DNA from 3 places in the Anaerobacillus sp. ABD4_527 genome. Region 1 is predicted to be linked to each of the others. Evidence: riboswitches for the same ligand, from Rfam matches in the RefSeq annotation. Region 1 holds a riboswitch; each other region holds the start of a gene.

Region 1 (6,179 bases):
GAAGGATTTGATGATATACATAGGTGTTACCGGGTGGGGGGATCATGATGATTTGTATCCTCCTGGTGTAAAGAGTAATGAAAAGTTATCGATTTATAGTTCGCATTTTCCAGTTGTAGAAGTTGATTCTTCTTTTTATGCGGTACAGCCTATAAGAAATTATGAGAAATGGGCGAGTGAGACGCCTGAGGGGTTTCAGTTTGTTGTGAAAGCTTATCAAGGAATGACAGGACATGAGCGGGGAGAGCTTCCTTTTGAGACGAGAGATGCTATGTTTAAGGCTTTCAAGGAGTCAATCGTGCCTTTACAACGTTCTGGAAAACTTGCGATGGTCCTTTTTCAGTTTCCACCATGGTTTGATGTGAACAAAGATAATGTGAATTTATTGCGAGATTGTAAAGAAAGAATGGGAGATATCCCTTGTGCGGTAGAGTTTAGACATCAATCCTGGTATCATGAGGCATTTCGGGAGAAAACACTTTCTTTTCTTGAGGAACAAGGATACATACATTCAATCTGTGATGAGCCTCAAGCTGGAGAAGGTTCGATCCCAATCGTCATGGAGACGATTTCGAATGATGATGTACTTGTCCGACTTCATGGAAGAAATGTTAATGGGTGGCGGAACCCTGGGAACAATCAAAAGTGGCGAGAAGTCCGCTATCTTTATGAGTATGATAAAAATGAGCTTAAGGAATGGAAAGAAAGAATTGAGCAGCTACGAAAAGAATGTAAGAATGTGTATATACTATTCAATAATAATTCTGGTGGTCATGCGTCGGGGAATGCGAAAGAGATGATTCGAATGCTTGATATCGAGTATACGAACCTTAACCCAAGACAACTTGATCTTTTCGACTAATAAGGAGTTCTTTTCATGTTAACTTGGGTCTTATTATTCTTTATCGGATTAGCTGCGGGTACGATAGGAAGTTTGGTTGGTCTTGGTGGAGGGATCATCATTGTTCCTGGGCTTTTGATCATAGATAAGTATACGAATTGGCTACCTGAGTTATCTCCACAGCTTATCGTAGGTAGCTCGATCGTCGTACTGGTAGCGATTGGATTATCATCAACATTGTCTTATATGAAGAAAAAGACAGTCGATTATAAAAGTGGTGGCTTGTTTTTTCTTGGAAGCGGTCCTGGTGCAATTGCAGGAGCTTGGTTAAACAAATTTATCGCCGTTGATCAATTTTCTGTATATTTTGGGGTATTTATGGTGCTTGTTTCCATATTATTAATGGTAAGGGGACGTTTGCGACCATTGAAGTTAGATGGACGTTTTTCGCGATCGATTACTGATTTGGATGGGAACGCTAGTGAATATCGGTTTTCAGTAATAGCTGCCTTAGTTGTTTCGTTTATCGTTGGGATTCTATCAGGGCTTTTCGGTATCGGCGGTGGGTCGTTGATGGTTCCTGCCATGATCTTATTATTTGGTTTTCCAACCTCTATAGCAGTTGCAACATCGATGTTTATGATCTTTCTATCGAGTATAATCGGTACGATGACGCATTTAGCCCTTGGGAATATCGCAGGATCTTTATTGATTGGATTAGTTCCAGGCGCATGGATTGGGGCAAAATGTGGCTCTTTCATTAATCAGAAACTGTCAGATAATACGATTGTCGTTATTTTAAGGTGGATGTTAATTCTCGTCGGGATACGATTGGTCTGGCAGGGAATGACGGGTTAAGAAAGGAAGAGTGTCTTGACTTCAAAAAAGGTACATTTATATTATACGAACGATCTTCATAGTCACTTTGAGAATTGGCCTAAGGTGGCTGGCTATATAAAAGATAGAAAAAGAATTCATGATTATCATCATAATCATTACTTATTGTTAGATCTTGGTGATCACGCGGATAAAGTTCACCCGATTACTGAGGGGACCTCGGGAAAGGGAAATGTACATTTACTAAATGAACTAAAATACGATTATGCAACGATTGGAAATAACGAGGGAATCACATTTTCAAAACAAGAATTGGATGAGCTATACACTGATGCCAATTTTCAAGTCATCGTTTCGAACTTATTCCACTCTGATGGAGCGAGACCTGCCTGGGCAGTTCCGTACGCGATCAATGAGAAAGATGGCGTTAAGGTTGGACTCATAGGGATAACGATTCCATATGAGCAGTTCTATAGTCTTCTTGGCTGGTCGATACAATCTCCATGGGAAATGCTTCAACAGGTCGTTGATGAAGTGCGTTCGAAAGCAGATGTAGTTGTGTTGATGTCACACATGGGACTCGGAAACGACGAGCAGATCGCAACGGATATCGAAGGAATCGATGTGATCATCGGATCTCATACCCATCATGTTCTAAAACATGGAATGAATGTGAACGGTACATTAATTACTCAAGCTGGTAAGAACGGAAATTATGTAGGTGAAGTCGTCCTGAACTATGATACCGAGCAGTGCAAGTTAGTTGAGGCAGAAGCTTATGCGATTTCTGTGCGTGATCATAAAGAAGATCAAGCGACAAAGGAACAGCTGGATCGATTAGGAACGAATGCACAAAACTTATTAGACGAGGTCGTATGTCGTCTTGAACAACCCTTAGAAGCAGAGTGGTTCAGACGCTCTGTCCTTCCTGACGAGCTGTCTGCTGCTCTTAGAGAATGGTGCAATGCTGATATTGGAATGATCAATTCAGGTATGCTACTTGATGGTTTAAGTGAAGGAAAGGTGTCGAGAGAAGACCTACATCGTATATGTCCACATCCAGTCAATCCATGTAAAGTTATCCTAAAAGGAAGTGAATTACGTGAGATCATCGCATATGCAATGTCTGACGAACTCGTACATTTGACGTTTAAAGGATTAGGCTTCCGAGGAGAAGTCATGGGTATCATGGCTTTTGATGGACTTGAAGTTAAAACAGTCGTAATGGATGATGGCCTTCATCACGTAACAGAAATTCTCCATAATGGTAATCAGCTATCTCCTGAAAAAGAATATTCAGTGGCTACAGCGGATATGTTCACCTTCGGAAAATTTTATCCGCAGATGAAGCACGCTAGAAAGAAGTACTACTTACCAGAAATGCTTCGGGATCTTCTTGCATGGAGACTTGAGAATAGATATTAATCTTTGATTGTCAAACATGCCTCCGCGCTCATATAAATAGAATGACAACTTGTTAGTCAGGAGGCGGAGGATACGTGATCAATGTTACACCTATCATGATCGATGGTCATCCATTTACAGCGATTAGCATGAAGCTACCTAAGACTAATTTTCTTGCTGTTACAAATGAAAATGGCTACATCATGTGTGGAGCACTGGATATTGCGTTACTTAATGAAAAGTTAAGTGATCGCAAAATAATTGCAGGCAGAGCTGTTGGTGTAAGGTCCATCGAACAGCTGCTAGAAGCACCACTTGAGTCAGTAACGCTTGAAGCAGAGGCAAGGGGCATCAAAGTAGGAACCATTGGAAGAGATGCGATGCTCAAAATGTTATAAGAAAAACCACAGCTTGCGGGCTGTGGTTTTTCTTTAGGGAAAATATGTCCATACTTCTTTCTTTCTTCGCATATACATGTTGAGGAGAAGGGAGGATATTGGCTTGTTCCGAACTCGAAGAAGGTTCATTCGAAAAGGTCCGCTTCCTTTTCGATATGTGTTTGTTATCTCGTTCATTCTATTTATTTTTATGACAGTTCAAGGACTATGGATCGTTGAAAAAGGTATTAAGCCTACTCTTATCGAAATAGCTAGAACAGAAACGAACCGAATCGCAACGCTCGCGATCAACCAGGCCATCAACAAAAAAATCGTTGAAGAAGCAGATAGCACAGAAGAGCTGATCAAAAAAGAAACGGTTAACCAAGTAGATATTGTACAAATTAACCAAAGCGCTGTAAATAAAGTACTTGCTCAATCGACTGACAAGGTGCAAAAGTTTTTGAAGAGCGTTGAAGATAACTCGATCGACTATTGGGCAGAGGAAAATGGGGTCGAGCTTCAAGTTGATGAAGATGTACCATTAAGTAAAGGAATCATCCATAACATTCCAATCGGGCAAGCGTTTAATAATACGTTACTCGCGAACTTCGGGCCAAAAGTTCCTGTAAGATTTACAGCGATTGGAGAAGTGAAGTCTGATATCAAACATAACATTCAGCAGGTAGGGATCAATAACACTTGGGTTGATATCCGCGTCCATATCGAAGTGCATGTAAAAATCGTTATTCCATTTGCTACCGATTCGGACGTGGTTACAACGGATATTCCTGTAATCGCAACGTTTATCAAAGGAGATGTGCCGAACTTCTACAATAATGGATCTGGTACAGGATTGCCTGATCCGGCTATCGATATTGGAGGAATGGAATAAATTGTGTTTGCATAGCACATAGAACTAAGCTATAATAACGAATTGTATTAAACTAAATAATGTTCCTTATCTTATACGATGAGGTAGAGGAGCAGATACTCATTAGTACGTGTTGGGAGAATGACATCCATGATCAGCATCGAAAGGGAGATCTGCCGAAGCAGAAATAATCGTCACATTATTTTTGTTGGGGCGACATTGAATAAATGTCGAACTGTCATTATGAGGCTTACTTATAATGGAGAACTACTGATCGGGATGGACACTTGACATTGTATCCGCAAAACGGGCAATGATAGGACCATATCCTGTCATTGCCCGTTTTTTTGTTTATCCAAAAGTAGTGAACCATAACTTGAAAAGGATGGTGAATATGGAAAATACGATTTATTCGATTATTCCGCCGCTCATCGCATTATTGATGGTAGTGGCAACCAGGAAGGTTTTGCCTTCACTAGGGGTGGGAATTATCCTTGGTGCGTTGATGATCAACGACTGGAGTATTGGTGGTTCTATTACAGAAATTTATACGATTGTGAAGGGCATTTTTATTTCTGACGGTGGGTTAAATACCTGGAACATGTATATTATTTTCTTCTTACTTCTATTAGGCATAATGACTGCATTTATTTCAATTTCAGGTGGTAGCCGAGCGTTCGGTGAGTGGGCCATGAAGCGTGTGAAAACGCGAACTGGTGCTCAAATCGTTACTGCAGTCTTTGGAGTTATTATTTTTATTGATGATTACTTCAATTCTCTAGCGGTTGGGAATGTTAGTCGTCCTATTACAGACAGGCACAAAGTTTCGAGAGCCAAGCTTTCTTATATCATCGATTCAACTGCTGCTCCGATGTGTATCATTTCCCCTATTTCTAGTTGGGGAGCTTATATTATTGCAATTATAGGTGGTATTCTTACTACACACAGCATCGTTGGTGTTGGAGCTCTAGAAGCTTTCATAAAAATGATTCCTATGAATTTATATGCGATCTTCGCACTTGGAATGGTTTTCTTCGTAAGCTATTTCGATATTAACCTTAAGGCGATGAGAGTTCATGAAGACCGTGCACAAAAAACAGGAGAAGTACTCGACCCTTCAAAAGGTGCTGTACCAGGAGAAACAACTGGCTTACCTGAAAGTGATAAGGGGAAAGTAGCAGATCTTGCTTGGCCAATCATTATGTTGATCGCAGGTACGGTCATCTTTATGATCATCACAGGTATTCAGGCTGTAAATGGAACGGATGCTGCCGTAACGCCGTTAACGATTTTTGAGAATACGGATGTTGCAGCTTCGTTATTATACGGTGGTTTGATCGGTTTAGGTACGTCTTTAGTGTTCTTCTTCTTTAAGAACATGGGAGGAGCAGCGTTTGGAAAAGGTGTCGTTGAAGGGATTAAATCGATGCTTCCTGCAGTTTACATCCTTCTCTTTGCATGGACGTTGATCGAGATTATTGGAACACTTGGAACAGGTAAATATCTAGCTGGTCTAGTCGATCAGCATATAGCGATCGGTTTCCTTCCAGCAATCTTATTCTTATTAGCAGGCGTAATGGCGTTTGCTACTGGAACATCATGGGGAACATTCGGTATTATGCTTCCGATAGCAGGAGAAATCGCTGCTGCGACAGACCCAACCTATATGCTACCTGTACTAGCCGCTGTACTAGCGGGAGCGGTGTTTGGAGACCACTGCTCGCCGATTTCTGATACAACGATCCTTTCTTCTACAGGTGCCGGAAGCCATCATATCGATCATGTGTTGACGCAGCTTCCTTATGCTCTAACTGTAGCTGGAATCGCGCTCGTAGGCTATCTTGTA
Region 2 (6,179 bases), 400 kb from region 1:
GTCACTACTAAGTATTCAGAAGGTTTCAGAACACATCTAGTGAAGCTTGGTTTGGTGATGTTGCTACTCTTTCAATCTTTTGGAACGTTCACAATGATGAGAGAAGCTCAGCACCCCGCTGCTGTCCATCAGTTGAGTAGTTTTCTCTCGGAAATAGAAGAGCCTATCATGGTGTATACCTGGGAGGAAACAAGGGTAATGGATTATCTGGACGTTCAGTATGAACATGACCGTGTATACACGTATGAAACCTTCCTGTCAGAAATACCTTATTACGATGAGAGAAGAATATTTTTAACGGATCGTGTCGTGAAGGGATTTGAACAGCAAGGGGCACCGATAAGAAAATCGGTCACAAAGGTCGGAGCATATTATTCCAATAAGATGTACGATCCTGTCTATCACGAAATTGTTTTGTACGAGTATAAGCGATAGGCATTATGATACAATAGGGGAACATAGATGCGCCTTGAATGGGTAGAGAGGTGAGATAGCGTGGAACAATTTTTGAAAAATAAGCTAGCTGTTTTACCCGATCAGCCTGGCTGTTATTTGATGAAAGATCGTCAAGGAACGATTATTTATGTTGGAAAGGCGAAGGTGCTTAAGAACAGAGTGCGTTCCTATTTTTCAGGAGCACATGATGGTAAGACGCAGCGGCTAGTTGGAGAGATTCGCGACTTCGAATATATCGTTACTTCAACTGATTTAGAAGCACTTATCCTTGAACTAAATTTAATAAAGAAACATGATCCGAAATATAATGTGATGCTGAAAGATGATAAAAGCTATCCATATATTAAGATTACGGCTGAGGAACAACCTCGACTCATCACGACAAGGAAAATAAAGAAAGACAAAGGTAAGTACTTTGGTCCATATCCGAATGCTTATGCTGCAAGTGCTACAAAGAAATTGCTCGATCGCATCTATCCGCTAAGAAAGTGCCGGAAGATGCCAGATCGAGTCTGTTTGTATTACCATATCGGCCAATGTCTTGCGCCTTGTGTAAAAGAAGTTACGAAAGAGCAGAACAAAGAAATGATCGACGGAATCACGAAGTTTTTAAATGGTGGTCACCAGGAGGTCAAACAAGATTTAGAACGTAAGATGGTGAGCGCTTCTGAAAACTTGGATTTTGAGCGTGCAAAGGAATACCGTGATCTCATGTACCATATTGAGAAAGTGATGGAAGCTCAAACGATTCAAACGAACGATGGCCTCGATCGTGATATCTTTGGGTATAGTTTTGATAAAGGCTGGATGTGTGTTCAAGTCTTTTTTGTACGTCAGGGCAAACTCATAGAACGAGATGTATCGCTCTTTCCGTTCTATAATGAACCTGAGGAGGACTTTTTAACATACCTTGGTCAGTTCTATCTACAGAAGAATCACCCTAAGCCTAAGGAGATCCTTTTACCTAATACAATCGATGCTCAATTAGCAGAAGATCTTCTTCATATTCCGGTTCATCAGCCGAAAAGAGGGAAGAAGAAAGAGCTAGTTGAATTGACGATAAAAAATGCTAATATCGCACTCAATGAAAAGTTTTCTCTGATTGAGCGAGATGAGAAGAGGACAATCAATGCGGTTGAGAATCTTGGTGAACAATTAGGAATAGAAGCACCTCTTCGAATAGAGGCCTTCGATAATTCGAATATTCAAGGAACAAACCCTGTTTCAGCGATGGTTGTGTTTTTAGATGGTAAACCGAAGAAGAACGAATATCGAAAATACAAGATAAAAACAGTAGAAGGTCCAAACGATGTTGGCTCGATGAAAGAGGTCGTTAGGAGAAGATACACAAGGTTACTTAAAGAAAACGGGCCACTCCCAGATTTAATTATTATCGATGGCGGCATCGCTCAGATTCAAGCATCTAAAGACGTTTTAGAAAATGAGCTTGGTCTAGATATTCCGGTTTGTTCGTTAACCAAAGATGAGAAGCACCGAACATCCCACTTATTGATCGGAGACCCTCCAGAGGATGTTTACCTTCCTAGAAATAGTCAGGAGTTCTATTTACTACAGAGAATTCAGGATGAAGTCCATCGTTTTGCGATATCGTTCCATCGTCAGCTCCGTGGAAAATCGATGCTGAAATCTAGTTTAGATGAAGTCCCCGGTATCGGACAGAAGCGTAAAAAGAAACTCTTAAATTATTTTGGATCGATCAAGAAAATGAAGGAAGCTGGCGTAGATGGTCTACAAGAAGCTGGTTTACCGAAGAATGTTGCTGAAGAATTGATGGCTCGTTTCAAGCAAAAAGAAAATTAATTGTGAAATTGTATTGCGGCGTATCTCATAGTTCGTTATAATAGTGAAAATTTAATAGTTCCACACTTCGATAAATTGAAGTGATGGTAGAGGCGCAAAAACCATCAGTAAACTCAACTGAGAGTGATAAGACTTGTTGACGTGAGTTGAAAGGGGAATTTGCCGAAGCGAATAGGTGCTTATTCACCTTTAGCTGGACCTGCATTGAAGAAGTGCAGAGCTGTCATTCAATTCCTTCCCGGGGGTTGAATGGAGAACTATCTCACACAGGGACGTTTTCTTGAATTACGAAAACAACAGTGAGGTTTTTCTCATTGTTGTTTTTTTGTATATAGAGAGAGCCTAAATTACTTATTCAAGAAACTAATTGTGAGTGAGAAATACAGTTATAGAGTGGAAAGGATGGAGAGAGTGGGACTTCGAGTAATGAAATTTGGTGGAACATCTGTTGGAGATGTTGAGAAAGTAAAGAACGTCGCATTGAGGCTTGCTGAAGCAGTTGATGCAGGGGATGAAGTTGTAGCAGTTGTTTCTGCTATGGGGAAAACCACAGATGAACTAGTGGGATTATCAAAAAGCATCACAAACAATCCCTCCAAAAGAGAACTAGATATGCTGCTTACAACTGGAGAGCAAGTAACAACCGCTCTTCTTGCAATGGCGCTTCATGAGAAGGGTTACGAAGCCGTTTCACTTACAGGGTGGCAAGCAGGACTTAAAACAGAATCTGTCCATGGAAACGCGAGGATTTTGGATATTGATGCCAAAAGGATGAATCAGCATCTTGCAGAAGGAAAGATTGTCATCGTTGCTGGCTTCCAGGGTCTTTCTGACACAGATGACATCGCGACATTGGGGAGAGGTGGATCCGACACCACTGCTGTTGCAATCGGAGCTGCACTGAAAGCAGAGCGATGTGAAATCTACACAGATGTAGATGGGGTTTACACAACAGACCCAAGATACGTTAAAGGCGCACGCAAACTGTCAACGATTTCATATGACGAAATGCTCGAATTGGCAAACCTTGGTGCAGGGGTTCTTCATCCTAGAGCGGTAGAGTTCGCAAAAAATTACAATATTCCACTTGAGGTACGCTCAAGTTTTACAAACGAAGTAGGAACCATAATTGAGGAGGTCGCATCCATGGAACAAAATTTGGTAGTGAGAGGGCTTGCGTTTGAAAGCAATGTGACAAAAATAACGATATCTGGTCTTCCGAATGAGATCACGACACTTCCATCGTTGTTTTCATCACTTGCATCAAATGGTATTAATGTAGATATCATCATTCAGAGTACAAGCGAGAAAAATACGACTAGTATATCGTTCTCGATCGAAACAGCTTCACTTGATTTAACGTTAGATGTTTTGCGTCGCCTTGAAGTCAAACTACCATATGAAAACATTTTCTATGAGTCTGGACTGTCGAAAGTTTCTATCGTTGGTTCAGGTATGATTTCAAATCCTGGTGTAGCTGCACAGATGTTTGAAGTTCTTGCTGAACATGATGTTGAGATCAAAATGGTAAGCACCTCTGAAATTAAGGTATCTACAATCGTACCTGAGGATAAGATGATCTATGCGATCGAGACATTACACGATCAATTCCAATTGGATGAAAGAACACCTGTTAAGCAGTTATAAAAAAATAAGGAGGCCACCTTGGCCTCCCTTTTTGCAATCATGATTCGATTTTATCTTTTGGATCCCATTTGATTGTGATTTGGATTTCGTTTTTCTTACTCGTTTCATAAGCTTCCGTTATGCACTGCAGCATGTATTGAAATTGTTCAGCAAGAAAACCAGCTTCTAACTGATAACAATCATTTCGACTAGTTTTTTTTCTTTCTTCTATTAATGGTGACTGAAGTAAGTAAGAGACCTCATTCTTTTTTTCTTGTGCGATGGTTAGAGCACCCCATCCTGCATCTTTAAAAAATTGCTCGATTTCTTCTCTTGTAGATAGAGGGAATTTCCTTGCGATATCTTTACCAGTCCAATAAAGGATGTTCGCTTGTTCAGTCCCTAATAGCTCAGGAAGAAGAACTTCTCTAAAAAGCTCATATCCAAAAGCTGTTGTGGTTACTTCATGACTATAATCGATGGTATTCGTGCGCTTTTTAAACATAAACTCCTCCAATTCGTCTCATATCATTATAACGGTTTGGAAGCGATTCCTCCATACATACAGGAAAAGAGAGGAATAATATCCTAGCAAATTTCATCTAGGAATTTAGAAAACTCAAAATGTACGCGTTTTCTTGACGCTCCTAAATGATGGGAGTACAATGAATATGTCACATATAAATCGACAGAAAGCGATGATTTCTGTGCATGCAAAGGCTTTTATAGTAGAATATGCAGTGGCAGATGGTAGCTTAACAACTTAAAAGGGGGACACACAAAACATGGCCGCAAGTCGAGACTTTGTCAGCCGAAAATTGCATTCGCTTCTAGGAGTAATTCCACTGGGACTCTATGTTACGCAGCATCTAACAGTAAACCACTTCGCAACGAGAGGTCCAGAGGCATTTAACGAAGCTGCTCATTTCATGGAATCTTTACCTTTCAGGTATTTCCTTGAAATCTTTGTTATTTTCTTACCGCTATTATTCCATGCGATTTATGGTGTTTATATCGCATTTCAATCCAAGAATAATGTAAGTAGATATGGCTATCTACGAAATTGGATGTTTTATATGCAGCGGATCTCAGGAATAATTGTTTTAATTTTCGTAACCTGGCATGTATGGCAAACTAGAATTCAGGCTGCGATGGGTGCAGAAGTTAACTATCAGATGATGGTGGACATACTAGCTAATCCTTGGATGTTGATCTTCTACATCGTTGGAGTAATTGGAACGGTATTCCACTTTGCGAATGGTCTATGGTCCTTCTTCGTAAGCTGGGGCTTTACAGTAACACCGAAATCTCAGCGTGCAATGACATATGTAACAATGGCTATCTTTCTTGCTCTTTCAGTCGTTGGTATACGCGCGATTTTCGCATTTGTTTAAGCAACAAACGAACTGTCTTCACCACCATACTGAAAGGGTACATATCCTTCAGTAAGAGCTAGCATTTAAGGGGGAACCGTTCTTATGAGTAATGGTAAAATTATTGTAGTCGGAGGCGGATTAGCCGGTTTAATGGCTACTATTAAAGCCGCTGAAGCTGGAGTTAGTGTCGATCTCATTTCAATCGTTCCGGTTAAACGTTCTCACTCTGTTTGTGCACAGGGTGGAATTAACGGAGCTGTTAATACAAAAGGAGAGGGAGACTCTCCTTGGGAACATTTCGATGATACTGTCTACGGAGGAGATTTCCTAGCGAACCAACCTCCTGTTAAGGCGATGTGTGATGCAGCGCCTGGAATCATCCACTTGATGGACCGCATGGGCGTTATGTTCAACAGAACACCTGAAGGACTTCTTGACTTTCGTCGCTTTGGTGGTACGCAGCATCACCGTACTGCTTTTGCGGGTGCAACGACAGGTCAACAACTACTTTATGCGCTTGATGAGCAGGTTCGTCGCCATGAAGTAGCCGGCCTTGTTAATAAATACGAAGGCTGGGAATTCTTATCTGCTATTATCGATGACAGCGGTGTGTGTCGCGGAATGGTTGGTGAAAACCTAACGACTTCCGAGATTAGAAGCTTTAAAGCTGATGCAGTTATCATGGCTACTGGTGGTCCGGGAATCATTTTTGGTAAGAGTACAAACTCTGTCATCAATACTGGTTCTGCTGCTGGAGCTCTTTACCAGCAGGGTGCGATCTACTCGAATGGTGAATTCATTCAAATCCATCCAACAGCGATCCCAGGAGATGACAAACTCCGTCTTATGAGTGAGTCTGCTCGTGGTGAGGGTGGACGAGTATGGACATACAAAGATGGT
Region 3 (6,179 bases), 810 kb from region 1:
AGGACGGTTCGTCTTTATGTAATGAAAGAACACGTCATTTAGAGAGTAAGCTTCCTCTTCAAGTAAGCCAACATAAACGGATATACCAGCTTCCTTCAACCGCTCAATCCCTCTTCCTCCTACGAGAGGATTTGGGTCTTGCATCGCTACATGCACCTCTGTGATACCAGCATCTATTAATGCATTCGCACACGGGGGAGTTTTCCCATGGTGACTACAAGGTTCTAACGTCACATAAGCAGTTGCTCCCTTAGCTTTGTCGCCTGCCATTCTAAGTGCGTAAACCTCAGCATGTGGCTCACCAGCTTTTAAATGGGCTCCCATTCCAACTATTCTTCCTTCACTGACGATCACAGCGCCAACAGCTGGATTTGGGGCTGTTTGACCCACTGTATTTCTCGCGAGTTCAATCGCCATCTTCATATAATCATTGTTATTCACATGTATCATCTCCTAACGAATCAATTGGGGTTAAGAGATAAAAAAAGCCTCCCTATTAGATAGGGAGGCTTTAAAAAGAGTATACCAAATAAGCCTTTTGAACGTACTTTTTCAAAAGGATCGGCAAACTTTTACTCCTTCTCCCATCCAGACTATACTGTCGGTCCTGGTCTTTCACCAGATCCACCGTTTACAAGACGCAAACGGGTCACGGACTTAGTTGATTACTCGATAGAGTGATCAAGCATTACCGCCGGTTGGGAATCTCACCCTACCCCGAAGGAAAGTTTTATTTAATTGTAAGTCTAGAAACTTACTCTTCCCAGACTTTAACTTCTTTCATCACATCGCCTTGTTTGATGCGTAGAACAGTATCCATGCCTTCTGTTACTTGACCGAATACAGTATGAACACCATCAAGGTGAGGCTGTGGTTCATGTACTAAGAAGAACTGACTTCCACCTGTGTTTTTACCAGCATGAGCCATAGAAAGGGATCCCGCTACATGTTTATGAGGATTACCTTCTGTTTCACAATCGATTGTATAGCCAGGGCCGCCCATTCCAGTTCCTGTTGGGTCTCCACCTTGTGCAACGAATCCAGGAATGACACGATGGAAGTTAACACCGTTATAAAAGCCTTCATTTGCTAGTTTTTCAAAGTTAGCCACAGTGTTTGGCGCTTCTTCTGGGAAGAATTCAATTTGAATTACTTCGCCATTTTCAAATGCGATTGAACCTTTTTTCATTAAAAATATCCTCCTGCGTAAACAATTTGCTTAAAAGCTCTTTCATTATAGCATAAGAGATTCATTTACCATATTAATTAACTTTAAGAAACTATTTTGATATAACCATTTTTTTTAACGGTCTGTCATATTGAATCAAATCTTCATATGATTCTCTTTCAACTACAAGGCTAGCTTCCCCGTCTTCAACAAAAACAACAGCTGGCTTTGGTAGTCGATTGTAATTATTCGCCATCGAATACCCATATGCTCCGGTTGAAAAGACAACCATCACATCCCCAGCAATCGCTCGCTGAAGCTGACAGTCCCAAATCAACATATCACCCGATTCGCAGCACTTTCCTGCGATCGAATACAGGTGATCTTTCGGTTCATTCATTCGATTTACGATCGATGCCTCATACTTTGCGTTATATAAAGCAGGACGAAGATTGTCACTCATTCCCCCATCAACAGCAAGGTAATTCCTAAGTTCAGGAACATTTTTATGAGAGCCAACGGTGTACAATGTAGACCCAGCTTCACCGACAAGAGAGCGACCAGGTTCTATCCAGATTTCTGGCATCGACATGTTGCTATGCTCAATTTGCTTTTTTACAGCATCCGTCATGGCATCGATGTAGTTCTGTGGAGAAATCGGTTGATCTTCGTGGTTGTATCGAATACCAAACCCGCCACCTAAATTCAGCACCTGAGGCTCATACCCAAACGTTTCATTCCAGCGATGGAGGTAACTATAGATCTTGTCGATCGCCATCACAAATCCGGTCGTTTCAAAAATTTGTGATCCGATATGGCAATGAAGACCAAGCAGGTGAATGTTACTCATTTTTAACGCTGTATCGATCGCTTGCTCTACTTGACCACTCTGTAAATCGAATCCAAACTTTGAATCTTCTTGACCCGTTAGAATATAGTCATGTGTGTGCGCTTCGATTCCAGGCGTTATTCTTAAGAGCACGTTCGTTGAAACTTCTTCTTCTGCTGCTAACTGTTCGAGTAACGAAAGCTCATAAAAGTTATCGACTACAAAACAACCAATCCCAGCTTTCAGAGCCATCCTAATTTCTCTTTCGCTTTTATTGTTACCATGAAAGTGAATCCGGTCTACTGGAAATCCTGCTTGTAAAGCCGTATATAATTCTCCTCCAGAGACAACATCAAGACTCAACCCTTCTTCTTCTGCAAGTTGAATCATCGCTATACAAGAGAATGCTTTACTCGCATACGCAACCTGATAGTTTAATTGCTTTTTCTCAAAAGCCTCTTTAAATGCTCTTGCTTTCTCTCGAATCAGTGCCACATCGTAGACGTACAATGCCGTGCCGTACGTTTTCGCTAGCTGAAATGTATCGACACCTCCGATTGTATAGTGACCGTTTTCTGAAATTTCTGCTGTACCAAATAAGTGCACGATATTCTCCCCTCTCGCTTTATTCAGTAAGCGAGCTCCCACTACATAAAAAAACAAACAGCCAACTTATAGATACATTGGCTGTTTTGCTCCGTATCCCCACGAGTTGGATTAGCTCACCACTGCAATATAGATAACAGTGACAGTCTGCAGCTTATTCAACTACAGCCCAGCAGAAGAAGGATGGACCTTTCTCCACTTCGGCAATTTGACCTTTCAGATACCTTCATCGCAACCCATTATATGCTCAGATATCGTACTCATTCTCATTGCGCCTCTATCCCCATTACATTCAATGAGGTCTATTCTATTAAAAATTAAATTATCACACTTTTTAAGATTCAGCAAGTGGTTCGTCCTCTTGCTTCTTTTTATTTTGAGGCTGCGTGATACTTGGTCTTAGCTTCGTTAATGGCACGGAAACTCTAATTAGAATCTGTAAGAACGCTTTTGCGTTAAACGGGACGAACGGCCACAAATACGGTGTATTGAGCGGGCGTAAACTTATTAAAAACAATATCGTCAAAGTAACGCCGATCATGTAGCCTGGGACTCGGAAGAAATAGACGAGAAACAATAATAAGAGCCGAATCAATTTGTTCGCGATTGCAAGTTCATAGCTTGGCGTCGCATAAGAACCGATTGCCGCGATCGAAACATAAAGGATAACCTCTGGCACGAATAGACCAACGTCGATGGCGATTTGCCCGATTAGAACCGCTGCAATCAAGCCCATAGCTGTTGAAAGTGGCGTAGGGGTATGGATGGCGGCCATCCTCAAAGTCTCTATACCAAGTTCGGCTAGAACGATTTGAACAAATATAGGAACATTGGTTTTTTCATTCGGTCCGATAAAATCGATCGTTTTTGGAAGTAGTTCCGGTTCATATACGAACAGCAGCCATAGTGGCAAAAGGAGCAATGCAGCAAGCATACCACCAAATCGAACCCATCTAAGAAATGCACCAGCTAAAGGTGCTTCTCGATATTCCTCCGCGTGCTGAACGTGATGGAAAAATGTCGTGGGCGTGATGATAACACTCGGTGAAGTATCTACGATGATCAGCACATGACCTTCCAATAAATGAGACGCAGCAACGTCGGGTCTTTCCGTATACCTCACTAGAGGGAATGGATTGCCTGCTTGATGCACCAAAAATTCTTCTATGGCTTTATCAGCCATCGGTAAACCATCGATATTGATTTCTTTTAACTTTTTCGTTACGATTTCGACTAGGTTAGGATTTGCCACATCCTCTAAATAAGTTATGCAAATATCTGTTTTAGATCGTTCTCCAACTTGCATGATCACATTCCTAAGTTTTCCATCACGTATTCTCCGACGTGTTAACGCGGTATTTTCAATGATATTCTCTGTGTACCCATCTCTCGAACCGCGGATGACCTTTTCTGTGTCGGGCTCTTGCGGTGTTCTACCTGGATACTTACGAACGTCGATGATATACGCCTGTTCTTCGCCGTCCATAAAAACAGCGATTAACCCTGAAAGAACTTGATCTACCACTTCATCAAAGTTATCTACTGTAGACACTTGCTGATGTGGCAAGTGATTGTGAATCACTTTTTCAAACTGCGCAGTCAGACGGTGATGTTCGTCTGTATACATCAATTCACGCATGATTTCTACTATGATGGATGTATCACAAAGTCCTGTACAGTAGTAAAAGTACACATCTTTGTTTAATATTTTTATTTTCCTAACGCCTACGTCAAAACTCTTCCCAATACCAATCGACTTTTCCATGAACTTTTCGTTTTCTTTTATCTTTTTAAAGATTTTTTGTTTATCCTTCGTTTTTGAACTCATCTATCCCACTCCTTTCTAGAAGAATTTGAACCGCTTTCCTTGTAATCGGTGACCCTTTTGACGGATCATCATAACCTGACATCTTACCAATATCACCGACTCCCACAACGATTGGAAGGTCCAATTTATCAAGGATCGATACCGTGTCTCCATCTATTCTTCCGATTTCCATATCAGGGAGTCCATTTTTATCCACACCAAATTCGGTAAGCTCTCCAAACCGGTCGATGGAAACATTCACTTTTGTCCATTCAGAAAAGTGGGTTCTCGATGCCACAGCGATCGCTCCTAAAACCTCTATGTTTGGATCAGAAGCAACGTACTGCATCGCAAGTTCACCGTACCCTTCACCTTGGTAGCCACTGTCATCAAACATGACAAACACGGGGTCATGAGGGGTTTGAGATATAAGTGATACAATTTCGTATCCAGCAAGCGGTGTAGGGTTACCAGCCGATTGACTGATACATCTTCCGCCAAGTTCTGAGGCTACTGTTTCAATAGCCTGTTGAGCATATAGATCACCGTCAGTAACAAAAATAACCCTCCGCTTATGATTCATATCTTCACCCCTTTGGTTTAAACAGTATGGCAACAATAAAACCGAATACGATCGCTGACGAAATACCAGCTGACGTTAATTGAAAAATCCCCATCCCTATTCCGATAAAGCCGTGTTCTTCTCCCTTTTGCATGGCTCCATGTAGCAAAGAATGCCCAAAGCTTGTAATTGGAACGGTTGCTCCTGCCCCCGCAAATTCAATCAACTTATCGTAAATACCAAATCCGTCTAATATCGCTCCAGAGACGACGAAGGACGACATAACGTGTGCAGGGGTTAGTTTAAAGATGTCTAATAAAAGTTGACCTATCACACAGATTGCTCCTCCGACAGCGAATGCAAGGAAATATTCCATTATTGACCACTTCCTATTCTTTCAAAAACTACAGCATGTGCAATGGCTGGCATGCTTTCTTTCTGTTGAACCATAACCGGGCTATGAAGGCATCCTGTTGCAACGACTAAAATCTTGGTATATCGCCCCTTTTTCAATAAATCCATAAGGTGGCCATACGTTACAACCGCAGAACATGCACATCCACTGCCTCCAGCAAAAACTTCTTCTTGATCTGGGCGATAGACCATCAACCCACAATCATTGTGATTATTGGTAATGTCATATCCATCTTCTAACAGCAAGTCTCTGACGATGGGTGAACCGACTGCTGATAAGTCACCAGTAACGATCAAGTCGTATTCAGTCGGCTCAATATCGAGATCTTTAAAGTGAGTAGCAATCGTATCCGCTGCAGCAGGAGCCATCGCAGAACCCATATCGAACGGGTCTTTCACCCCCCAATCAACGACTCTTCCAACAGTTGCAGAAGTAATCTTGATGTTGGTAGCGTCTGTACCGATCAGTACCGCACCTGCACCAGTAACGGTAGATGTTGCAGTTCCCGGCTTCTGCCCACCGTATTCTGTTGGATAGCGAAACTGCCTTTCAGCAGTCGCATTATGACTACTAACGCCAGCTATAGCAGATGTCGCAAATCCTCCCTCTACTAAAGAGGATGCTAATGCAAGGGATTCCATCGAGGTCGAGCATGCTCCGAATACTCCTAAGAAGGGAATTTGTAATGCCCTTGCAGAATAGGTCGCACTTACGATCTGATTTAAAAGATCTCCAGAAACATAAATGTCTACATCTTCCTTTGAATAACCTTTTTTGCTTAAACAGTTTGTA

The links. A riboswitch is a leader RNA that binds a small molecule or an ion and turns the genes downstream of it on or off. The one in region 1 is predicted to bind lysine.
Region 2: linked by a shared signal. The riboswitch ahead of ACXAHI_RS06880 (aspartate kinase) and the one ahead of ACXAHI_RS08860 (Na+/H+ antiporter NhaC family protein) in region 1 are both predicted to bind lysine.
Region 3: linked by a shared signal. The riboswitch ahead of lysA (diaminopimelate decarboxylase) and the one ahead of ACXAHI_RS08860 (Na+/H+ antiporter NhaC family protein) in region 1 are both predicted to bind lysine.

The regions. Positions count from the first base shown of each region.
Region 1 covers NZ_JBSWXZ010000001.1:1,698,417-1,704,595, reverse strand. Annotated here, with positions in the region: gene ACXAHI_RS08885 (DUF72 domain-containing protein) at 11-862, shown strand; gene ACXAHI_RS08880 (sulfite exporter TauE/SafE family protein) at 878-1,699, shown strand; gene ACXAHI_RS08875 (bifunctional metallophosphatase/5'-nucleotidase) at 1,715-3,103, shown strand; gene ACXAHI_RS08870 (YunC family protein) at 3,178-3,480, shown strand; gene yunB (sporulation protein YunB) at 3,584-4,354, shown strand; lysine riboswitch at 4,431-4,611, shown strand; gene ACXAHI_RS08860 (Na+/H+ antiporter NhaC family protein) at 4,728-6,179, shown strand, end outside.
Region 2 covers NZ_JBSWXZ010000001.1:1,294,370-1,300,548, reverse strand. Annotated here, with positions in the region: gene ACXAHI_RS06890 (hypothetical protein) at 1-435, shown strand, start outside; gene uvrC (excinuclease ABC subunit UvrC) at 556-2,277, shown strand; lysine riboswitch at 2,357-2,545, shown strand; gene ACXAHI_RS06880 (aspartate kinase) at 2,689-3,924, shown strand; gene ACXAHI_RS06875 (YslB family protein) at 3,962-4,408, opposite strand; gene ACXAHI_RS06870 (succinate dehydrogenase cytochrome b558 subunit) at 4,689-5,297, shown strand; gene sdhA (succinate dehydrogenase flavoprotein subunit) at 5,382-6,179, shown strand, end outside.
Region 3 covers NZ_JBSWXZ010000001.1:888,686-894,864, forward strand. Annotated here, with positions in the region: gene ribD (bifunctional diaminohydroxyphosphoribosylaminopyrimidine deaminase/5-amino-6-(5-phosphoribosylamino)uracil reductase RibD) at 1-423, opposite strand, end outside; FMN riboswitch at 573-729, opposite strand; gene ACXAHI_RS04695 (peptidylprolyl isomerase) at 755-1,189, opposite strand; gene lysA (diaminopimelate decarboxylase) at 1,281-2,603, opposite strand; lysine riboswitch at 2,708-2,891, opposite strand; gene ACXAHI_RS04705 (spore germination protein) at 2,938-4,431, opposite strand; gene spoVAEA (stage V sporulation protein SpoVABEA) at 4,409-4,993, opposite strand; gene spoVAE (stage V sporulation protein AE) at 4,998-5,348, opposite strand; gene spoVAD (stage V sporulation protein AD) at 5,348-6,179, opposite strand, start outside.